Regions from separate parts of the Psychrobacter sp. C 20.9 genome, predicted to be linked through region 1. Evidence: riboswitches for the same ligand, from Rfam matches in the RefSeq annotation. Region 1 holds a riboswitch; the other holds the start of a gene.
What was found. A riboswitch is a leader RNA that binds a small molecule or an ion and turns the genes downstream of it on or off. The one in region 1 is predicted to bind thiamine pyrophosphate.
Positions count from the first base shown of each region.

Region 2: another riboswitch for thiamine pyrophosphate. It lies ahead of thiC (phosphomethylpyrimidine synthase ThiC); the one in region 1 lies ahead of BTW00_RS06330 (ABC transporter substrate-binding protein).

Region 1 is NZ_MRYC01000007.1:68,231-72,743, reverse strand. Features, by position in the region: gene BTW00_RS06350 (YeiH family protein) at 1-842, shown strand, start outside; gene BTW00_RS06345 (cold-shock protein) at 1,028-1,237, opposite strand; gene BTW00_RS06340 (YbaN family protein) at 1,473-1,898, opposite strand; TPP riboswitch at 2,313-2,429, shown strand; gene BTW00_RS06330 (ABC transporter substrate-binding protein) at 2,550-3,446, shown strand; gene BTW00_RS06325 (VWA domain-containing protein) at 3,556-4,513, opposite strand, start outside.
Region 2 is NZ_MRYC01000001.1:250,721-255,233, reverse strand. Features, by position in the region: gene BTW00_RS01115 (fructose bisphosphate aldolase) at 1-193, shown strand, start outside; gene thiC (phosphomethylpyrimidine synthase ThiC) at 268-2,394, opposite strand; TPP riboswitch at 2,641-2,796, opposite strand; gene pstS (phosphate ABC transporter substrate-binding protein PstS) at 3,089-4,261, shown strand; gene pstC (phosphate ABC transporter permease subunit PstC) at 4,482-4,513, shown strand, end outside.

The DNA of each region.
Region 1 (4,513 bases):
TGTTTTATGGATTTAAGCTGACTATGACGCAAGTTGCGAGCGTTGGTATGCCAGCGATTATGACCGATGCACTCGTATTGACGTCGACCTTTCTACTGACCTATTGGCTAGGTACTAGATGGTTAAAAGTCGATAAAGAAACGGTGATTTTGATTGGCTCGGGCGCAAGTATTTGCGGTGCTGCTGCCGTTATCGCCGCAGAGCCAGTGGTCAACGCGCAAGCCCATAAAGTCACCATTGCTGTGGCAACGGTCGTGGTATTTGGTACTATTGCGATGCTGCTCTACCCTTTTTTATATCAGCTTGGTTGGTTACGGCCTTGGCTCAGTGCCGAGCAGTATGGCATGTACACGGGCTCAACCGTACATGAGGTGGCGCAAGTCGTGGTCGCAGGCAATGCAATCAATACTGAGATTGGCGATACCGCTGTCGTGACTAAGATGATACGCGTTATGATGCTCGCGCCTTTTTTGCTCGTATTATCATTTGCGCTAACCAAAGATCGCCCCGTAGATAATGCCGCTATAGACGATGAGGACAGTAAAAACGAGGCAGCGTCATTTATGAGCCGCGTAAAGCAAGTCAAAGTGCCATGGTTTGCGTTTATTTTTATCGGTATCGTCTTATTACATACTTGGGTGCCAATGTCTGCAAGCATTGAGCGTAGTATGGTGAGACTAGATGACATATTGCTGACGATGGCGATGTTTGCGCTAGGTTTGACTACTCATCTAAGCGCGATTAAGCAAGCGGGCGCTAAACCTTTGATTTTAGGAGCGGTGATGTTTGGCTGGTTAATACTGGGCGGTGGTCTGATCAATATCGGTATTAGCTTTATATAATAAGTCAATTGCTCACGCTTATTCACTTACCTCAGCACCCAGTACAAAAATACCTCTAACTATCCATATAGTCGGAGGCATTTTTATATCTGTCGTTTCATTTAATACCAAATCACAGACGAAAAAAAACGAACCCGAAGGTTCGCTTTTTTACATCTTTTCATCTGTCTGTCTATAAAGACAAATTAGATAGCAACGATGTTATGTGCTTGTGGGCCTTTTTGGCCTTGAGTTACAGTGAACTCAACTTCTTGGCCTTCAGCCAAAGTTTTGAAACCTGAGCCTGAGATTTCGCTGTAATGAGCGAAAACGTCTGCGCCGTTTTCTGGAGCGATGAAACCAAAACCTTTAGCTTCGTTGAACCACTTAACTGTACCTTTTTGAACGTCTGACATAGTCATAACCCTGATATTTAATTTATTTGTGGTCTAATAGACCGATAACGCTTGCAAATAGCTACTGAACGATAAATATTAAAACGAAGGATTATAACTAATACTACGAGGTAATGATTTGGTGCAGAACTGCTCTTAAGCTTGGATGTATTATAGGGGGAACATCCTAGTATCGCAAGCCTTATCTCAGGTTTTATGTAACTGGACTTAACTATTGCCCTATACATTGGCGACTTTATTTGGCATTTGGCAGACGAAACAAATAGACGGCAACCCCGCTACAGACCAGTGCTACCAGCCATGCCACCCATGTCATATCAGCGGGCAGACGATAAAACAACATAATAGTTGACGCGGCCATCATGACCGTTGCCAAAACCTTGGCATACAGCGGCACGGCATGATTTTCTTCCCAATCACGGACGTATTTGCCGAAGTATTTGTGATTGATTAGCCAAAAATGAAAGCGCCGCGAGCTACGCGCCCAGCACCCTGCCGCCAGTAATATAAAAGGCGCAGTCGGCATGACGGGCAGTAATATCCCAATAATACCTAAAATAAAAAATACCCAGCCAAGCGTCACAAAGGTCCAGCGTATCATTGGACTTCTGGATTGGTTGGTCTTAGGCCTATGATAAAACGTTTTTTTATTATGGGTCATATAAGTGATGTCGTTGGACGGTGCGGTGAATGATTTTGGTAGCCATCAAAAGTATTTACATGGCTACTTGTATAAGTAACCAAGCATGCAATATCACCAAAAATTGTACAAGCCCATTTATACAAGCTTTTTGCTATCGATCAGTATCGTTGGTTAGTGATTGGGTAAGTACCAATGGCAAATACTGCGCTTTTCTATTAACACGTCGATTGCAAGCGCTTATAAGATTGAAAGCGCTTATAAAAAGCCGTCAAAAATGAGAACTGTTATAAAGGGCGGTTAACGAGCGTCAGTCATCACCTTTCATTGTCATTTCTGATACGCTTGCATCACCGCTTACAAGTCGTCTATGATGATGCAGTAGCTATCGATAATAGCCATTAGTAGTACTGATCAAAAATAATGTAATACCACTCAATCTTGTCGGGGTGCATTGATTTGACGCTGTAAACACAGTTCATATCATCGCTGAGATAGACCCGTGAACCTGAAGCAGTTAGCACTGACGTAGGAAACAAGCGTGACACGTTTTAATAAATCTCTTGGTGATGTGTGCTTATGATGGCGCATCTAATCTCAGGATTTTACCTTGCTTGTTTTATTTAAACAGCATCAGTCTGATTGTTTTCTATACCCAAAAAGGAAACAACCATGCAGTCGACTACCAAACTTACTCTCACTCTCGAATGGTTCTTGAACCCTGATCACCTGCCTTTTATCGCGGGTGTGACGACGGGCGCGTATGAGCAAGCAGGGCTTGATATCACTATTATCGAGCCAGACGATCACTATGATGGCTTTGCCGAATTACAAAATCAAAGCATTGATCTGCATGTCAATGAGCCTATCCATCTGTTTGAGCATTACGCGCCTAATCTACGCGCGCTGGGCTGCTTTTTTGAGACCGACGGCGGCATATTGATGCAGCAGTCTAGTATGGACAAATTAAAAAACAATCAACCTATCCGCATCTGTACCCCTGCCGCTGAAGAAAAAACCAATCGTATTGGCTTTGAGATATTGGCGCGTTATGCCAAGAAAAATGGCTTTAGTATCAGCCGTGATAATGTGACTTTTATACAAAAAGACTTTTATCATATAAAAAACCTGCAAGAAGACCCAAGTCTCGATGGTGCATGGTTATGCTTTTATAACTTTGAGGGCGTTGAGGCGACTCATGAAGGGCTGGACTTTACGTTTATCGATCAGCATCTGTCACCTTATCCGAATTTTTCGGCGTTAGAAATTCTCACGACGGATGAGATCTATAGCGCGAAAAAGGACGCGATAGATACTTTTATCCAAGTGACCAATCAAATGACAGAGCTGTGTAAAAATGATCCAGAGACTGCCCACCATATGTATTACAACTATAGTAAAACTGAGGCGGACGCGCTGATGGATGCCATCATTGATAATACGCTGGGTAGATTGATCACGCCGATTACGCCTGATGCGAGTAAGTGGGAAGAGCTGCGTGAGATGCTGGCAGAGATTGATATCGTGACGTTAACTGATGAGCAGTATCAATCGCTGTGGACGCTGTAGGCATTTTAGAAGTTAAGATATTTTGAACCATAAAAAACCGCCATCGTGTTTGCTATGGCGGTTTTTTATTTAGCTGTAATCGAATAATGAGGTTAGCGCACTAATACTTTTATAGTGAATTGACGATACCTAGTTGCTTAGCTTCTTTTAGCCAACTTGGGAACTCTTCTAGCATATTTTCATACAAGGCTTCTTCGCTAATGTCATCCAAGTCATCAAGTTCAAAAAAGTCGCAATTATCAATCACGCGCCCTGTCATGTCGTCTAGTTTTTTTAGAATGCCATAACCACGACCACCCAAGCCCACAAACTGCCAAAATATCGGCAGTTTCGCCGCTTCCGTCATAACTCTTGTAATACCGCGATTGTCATTCACCCCGCCATCACTGATAAATAGCACGTAGATAGGCACATCTAAGCCGTCTTTTTGATAAAACTCCGTCACGGCTTTCATGACCTCTGCTTCGTTATTAACGCGTGGACCAAGTGCCCATTTGCGCCAGCCGCCATGAGCGTTGTCAATAAAACCATCATAGTTGCTCAGTCCAATCTCGCCCAAATACTGCGGATCTCGGGCAAACGCCCAACAATCTAGTGCTTGGTCATCATCAAAGTTCACTGCCAATGGCAATATGCGATTGACTACCTCTTGCACGCGGCCTTGTTTATATTGTCTGTTCATTGAGCCTGAGGCATCTAACACCAACGCTACTTTTGCGGTTAATTGCTGCAATTGGCGTTTCTCAAGCGATACCGTGGCTTTTTTGGCCAGATTAACCAGTTTTGGCGCTTTTTCTAGCATGACCTTCTCGAGCGACGGTTTTGCTTTAACTGGCGTGGCGTTTACGTCAGCTGCTGTCGAGCTGCCCTCTTCTACGTCACCACCGAAATGCTGCACGATGGCGGCAAGTCCACCATTAAAGCCTTGTGCGACGTTAGATACTCGCCACACGCCACTCTTACGATACAGCTGCATCAACATACTGGCTTGCTGCTGGGCGAAGTCTGCTGCTTGATACGCTGCCTGTGCCTTTTGCGATTGCTGCCAAATGCCAATCTCTAACGAC
Region 2 (4,513 bases), on a different contig from region 1:
ACTCAAAGTCGTGGCGTTATCAGGCGGTTATAGCCGCAATGATGCGTGCGCGAAGCTCAAACAAAACCCCGGTATGATTGCCAGCTTCTCGCGCGCCTTTACCGAAGGGTTGAGTAAGCAGCAAAGCGATGAAGAGTTTGCCGATACCATTAATACGTCGATTGAGGAGATTTATCAGGCGTCGAAGGTTTGATATTACTAAATACATAAACTAAAAAAGCCCAAACTTGATAGTCAGGTTTGGGCTTTTTTATTATAGTAAAAAGCTTATACCTCTTTGTATAACTGGCGTCCTTCCTTGTTGTATTTTTCCATCATCTCAGCCATGCCTTGACGGACTTCTTCAGCACTGGCTTCGCCTACTTGTCCGACCAGTTCTGTATCGACTTTTTTGATCAAATGATCATCATCGCTTAAGTCGCCTGATTGCGGCGTCACTTTTTGGTTGGCGGCGTCTTTGTCCAGTCCTGCTGCATACTCACGCACGTTTTGCGTGATTTTCATGGAGCAAAACTTCGGACCACACATGGAGCAGAAATGCGCCGACTTGTGTGCGTCTTTTGGCAACGTTTCATCGTGGTATTCACGCGCGGTATCAGGATCAAGCGCCAGATTGAACTGATCGTCCCAGCGGAATTCAAAGCGTGCTTTGGATAGGGCATTGTCACGCGCCTGCGCACCGGGATGACCTTTGGCAAGGTCGGCGGCGTGCGCGGCAATTTTGTAAGTGATGATGCCGTCTTTGACATCTTTTTTGTTCGGCAGACCCAAATGCTCTTTTGGCGTGACGTAGCACAGCATCGCGGTACCAAACCAGCCAATCATCGCCGCCCCAATCGCGCTAGTGATATGATCATAACCCGGTGCGATGTCAGTCGTTAATGGCCCCAAGGTATAAAAAGGCGCATCCGCACATAGCTCAAGCTGCAAGTCCATATTTTCTTTGATGCGGTTCATGGCGACATGGCCAGGGCCTTCGATCATCACCTGTACATCGTGCTCCCATGCGACTTTGGTCAATTCACCAAGCGTACGTAGCTCACCAAACTGCGCCTCATCATTGGCATCCTGCAAGCAGCCAGGACGTAGGCCATCACCTAGGCTGAACGCCACATCGTATTGCTTCATAATCTCGCAGATATCTTCAAAATGCGTATATAAAAAGCTCTCTTTATGATGCGCCAAACACCACTGTGCCATGATAGAGCCGCCGCGTGAGACGATACCCGTTAGGCGTTTTGCGGTGAGCGGTACATAGCGAAGCAGGACGCCGGCGTGAATGGTGAAGTAATCCACACCTTGCTCGGCCTGCTCGATCAACGTATCACGGAATATCTCCCACGTCAGGTCTTCAGCGACGCCATCGACTTTTTCTAAGGCTTGATAAATCGGTACGGTACCAATTGGCACAGGCGAGTTACGGATCAACCATTCACGAGTTTCATGAATATGATTACCCGTCGATAAATCCATGATGGTATCCGCGCCCCAACGCGTGGCCCACGTCATTTTAGACACTTCTTCATCGATCGATGAGCCTAGCGCTGAGTTACCGATATTGGCATTGATTTTTACCAAAAAGTTGCGCCCGATAATCATCGGCTCAGACTCAGGGTGGTTGATGTTGTTGGGGATAATTGCGCGTCCAGCCGCCACTTCATCACGGACAAACTCAGGGGTGATAATTTTGGGCGTATTGGCACCGAAGCTCTCACCCTCATGTTGACGCATGTCAGTCAGTTCATGCTGCTTTTGCGTCTCACGTATCGCAATATATTCCATCTCAGGGGTAATAATGCCGCGACGCGCGTAGTACATCTGCGTGACGTTTTTCCCTGCTTTGGCACGGCGCGGTTTGTCAATATGGGCAAACCTGAGGTTGGCAGTGCTGATATCGCGGGCACGTGCTTGCCCGTATGAGCTAGACAGACTGCTTAGTTGCTCGGTATCACCGCGCTCGGCGATCCAGTTTTCACGCAGTTTGGGTAGACCGCGGGTCAGATCAATCTCGACATTGGGGTCAGTATACACACCTGAAGTATCGTACACATAAAAAGGCGGATTGTGCTCGCCATCCTTATCACCCGTACCACCAACTGGCGTATCCGTTAAGCTGATTTCACGCATCGGTACTTGAATATCAGGCCGTGAGCCTTCGATATAGACTTTGCGCGAGGCGGGTAGGATACGGTGTAAGTCGCGCGCGTCTTCTTCAAAGCGCGCATCACTGGCGGCGCGGTGGGCAGGTGTCTTTAGCGCGTCGGCTTTTTTATCGGCTTTGGTGTCTGATACGAGAGGTATGTTATCGGCTGGGTTGTGCGTTTGGATTTGTGATGCCGCTGAGGCACTGTCAAAAGAGGCACTGTCAAAAGAGCTGCTGTTTGAAATAGTCATATGCTGTCCTAGCGTGTTGGTTTTTGAATAAAAGCAACACCGCCAGTAGCTGCGGGGCAAACACTCGTCATTCAGACAAATTTATATTATCAACACCTAACAGCGAGCAAAGAAATTGTCGCGGTTAATGGTCATCAAATAGTGGACGCCGCTTTCTATCTTCTCTCGTTATCTACGTATGCGACGTGCATCGTTAGACAATAGCGATGATAAAAAGGTATTTCTACGCGTCCGTTGTCATCAATAACAACGTGCTTAAGACTTCCCTGCGTCGGTACTAACCGCATCAGGTTCGGCGGGTGATCTCTCAGCGAATGTAGATAGGTGGCTACTTTTATCAATGTTTAACTATAAACGTTTAATAAAGTAGGCCAATGCTACACCGCACCCCGAGTCTGTCAGTGTTGTAAATCTTCTTCATACTAACAAAATTCTGCGTTAACGGCTAATGGAATTTGGATGAAAATATCAGGCGCTTATTTTGCTATTTAGCATGGATACAAAGAACAGGAGCTATTGATAATAATTAAAATTCCTTGATATTACTGATACTTAGAGGCGATGGCTAAATATTGTGTAAAGCGAATGCAGGATTTGAGAGGTTGTCATTAAACTGTCATAAAGATTTGGCAAGATAACGCTCATATCACAAACAATGCTTTTTTATATCGTTGTTAAATTTCAGGAGTCCTACATGCGTTATTCGTTATTAGCAGTGGCCGTTAGTTGTACATTAATGCTTACGGCGTGTAATAAGTCAACAGAGACGGCAGAACCAGCTGCTGATACGACCAGTAGCGCCGCTACCACGGCTGAAACCACCACTCAGACTCAGGCAACGCCTTCTGCTGACACGGGTTTCAAATCTGCTGAAGACATCGCCATGAATATCACAGGTGCAGGCGCATCATTCCCGCAGCCGATCTATGCCAAATGGTCTTATGACTATAACGCTGCCACAGGTGGCCAAGTCAACTATCAATCTATTGGTTCATCTGGTGGTATCAAACAAATCCAATCAAAAACCGTCGATTTTGGTGCTTCTGACGCGCCATTGACACCTGAAGAGCTTGAAGAGTCTGGTCTTATCCAGTTCCCAACCGTGATTGGCGGCGTTGTGCCAATCGTTAACATTGATGGCGTTGAGCCAGGTCAGTTAAAGCTAGATGGTGAAACCTTAGCCAATATCTATCTGGGTAAAATCAATAACTGGAATGATCCTGCGATCAAAGCCATGAACCCAGATTTGACTTTGCCAGATGCCGCCATCACCACAGTATTCCGCTCAGATGGTTCAGGTACGACGTTTAACTTCACAGATTATCTTGCCAAAGTATCAACAGATTGGAAAGATACCGTTGGTGTTGATAAAACGGTTAAGTGGCCAACCTCTGCAACTGGTGCAGGTGGTAAAGGTAACGAAGGCGTTTCAAGCTACGTCAACCGTATGAAAAACTCTATCGGCTATGTTGAGTATGCATATGCTAAGCAAAACAATATGTCACACACGGCATTGAAAAACGCAGCGGGTAACGTTGTGCAGCCTTCTGCTGAAACCTTTGCAGCCGCTGGTGACATCGATTGGTCACAACAAGAAGGCTTTTATAAAGTCATCACCAACTCTGAGACGGATCAAGCATGGCCGATCGCTGCTGCTACTTTCATCTTAGTTCATAAGCAACCAGAGAATCCTCAGCAAGTCGCTGGCGTGTTGAACTTCTTTGACTGGGCATATACCCAAGGTGATGACAGTGCCATGAGCCTAGATTATGTACCATTCTCTGATACGGCAGTGGCCTTGTTCAAAGAAAAGTGGAACGAAGTCAAAGGTAGTGATGGTCAGCCTGTTTATAAGCCAGCGCAATAAACGATCTGTACAAGCTGCTGCTTAATGACTTTTTGATTTCCTCTTAAGCCACTATTCTCCGGTAGTGGTTTGAGAGGTTTTATCACAGCAAATTTGACCAAAATACTAATCGCTCTATTTCACGATAACCATTAGTAATGTTACAAGTTGCGTTTGCTGTCATAAAACGAAATGAACACCCTGGTTTTTTTGAATTCACCCATTCAATGCTGAGACACTTATGACAGACTTAAGGTCCCAACTGGCTAAACA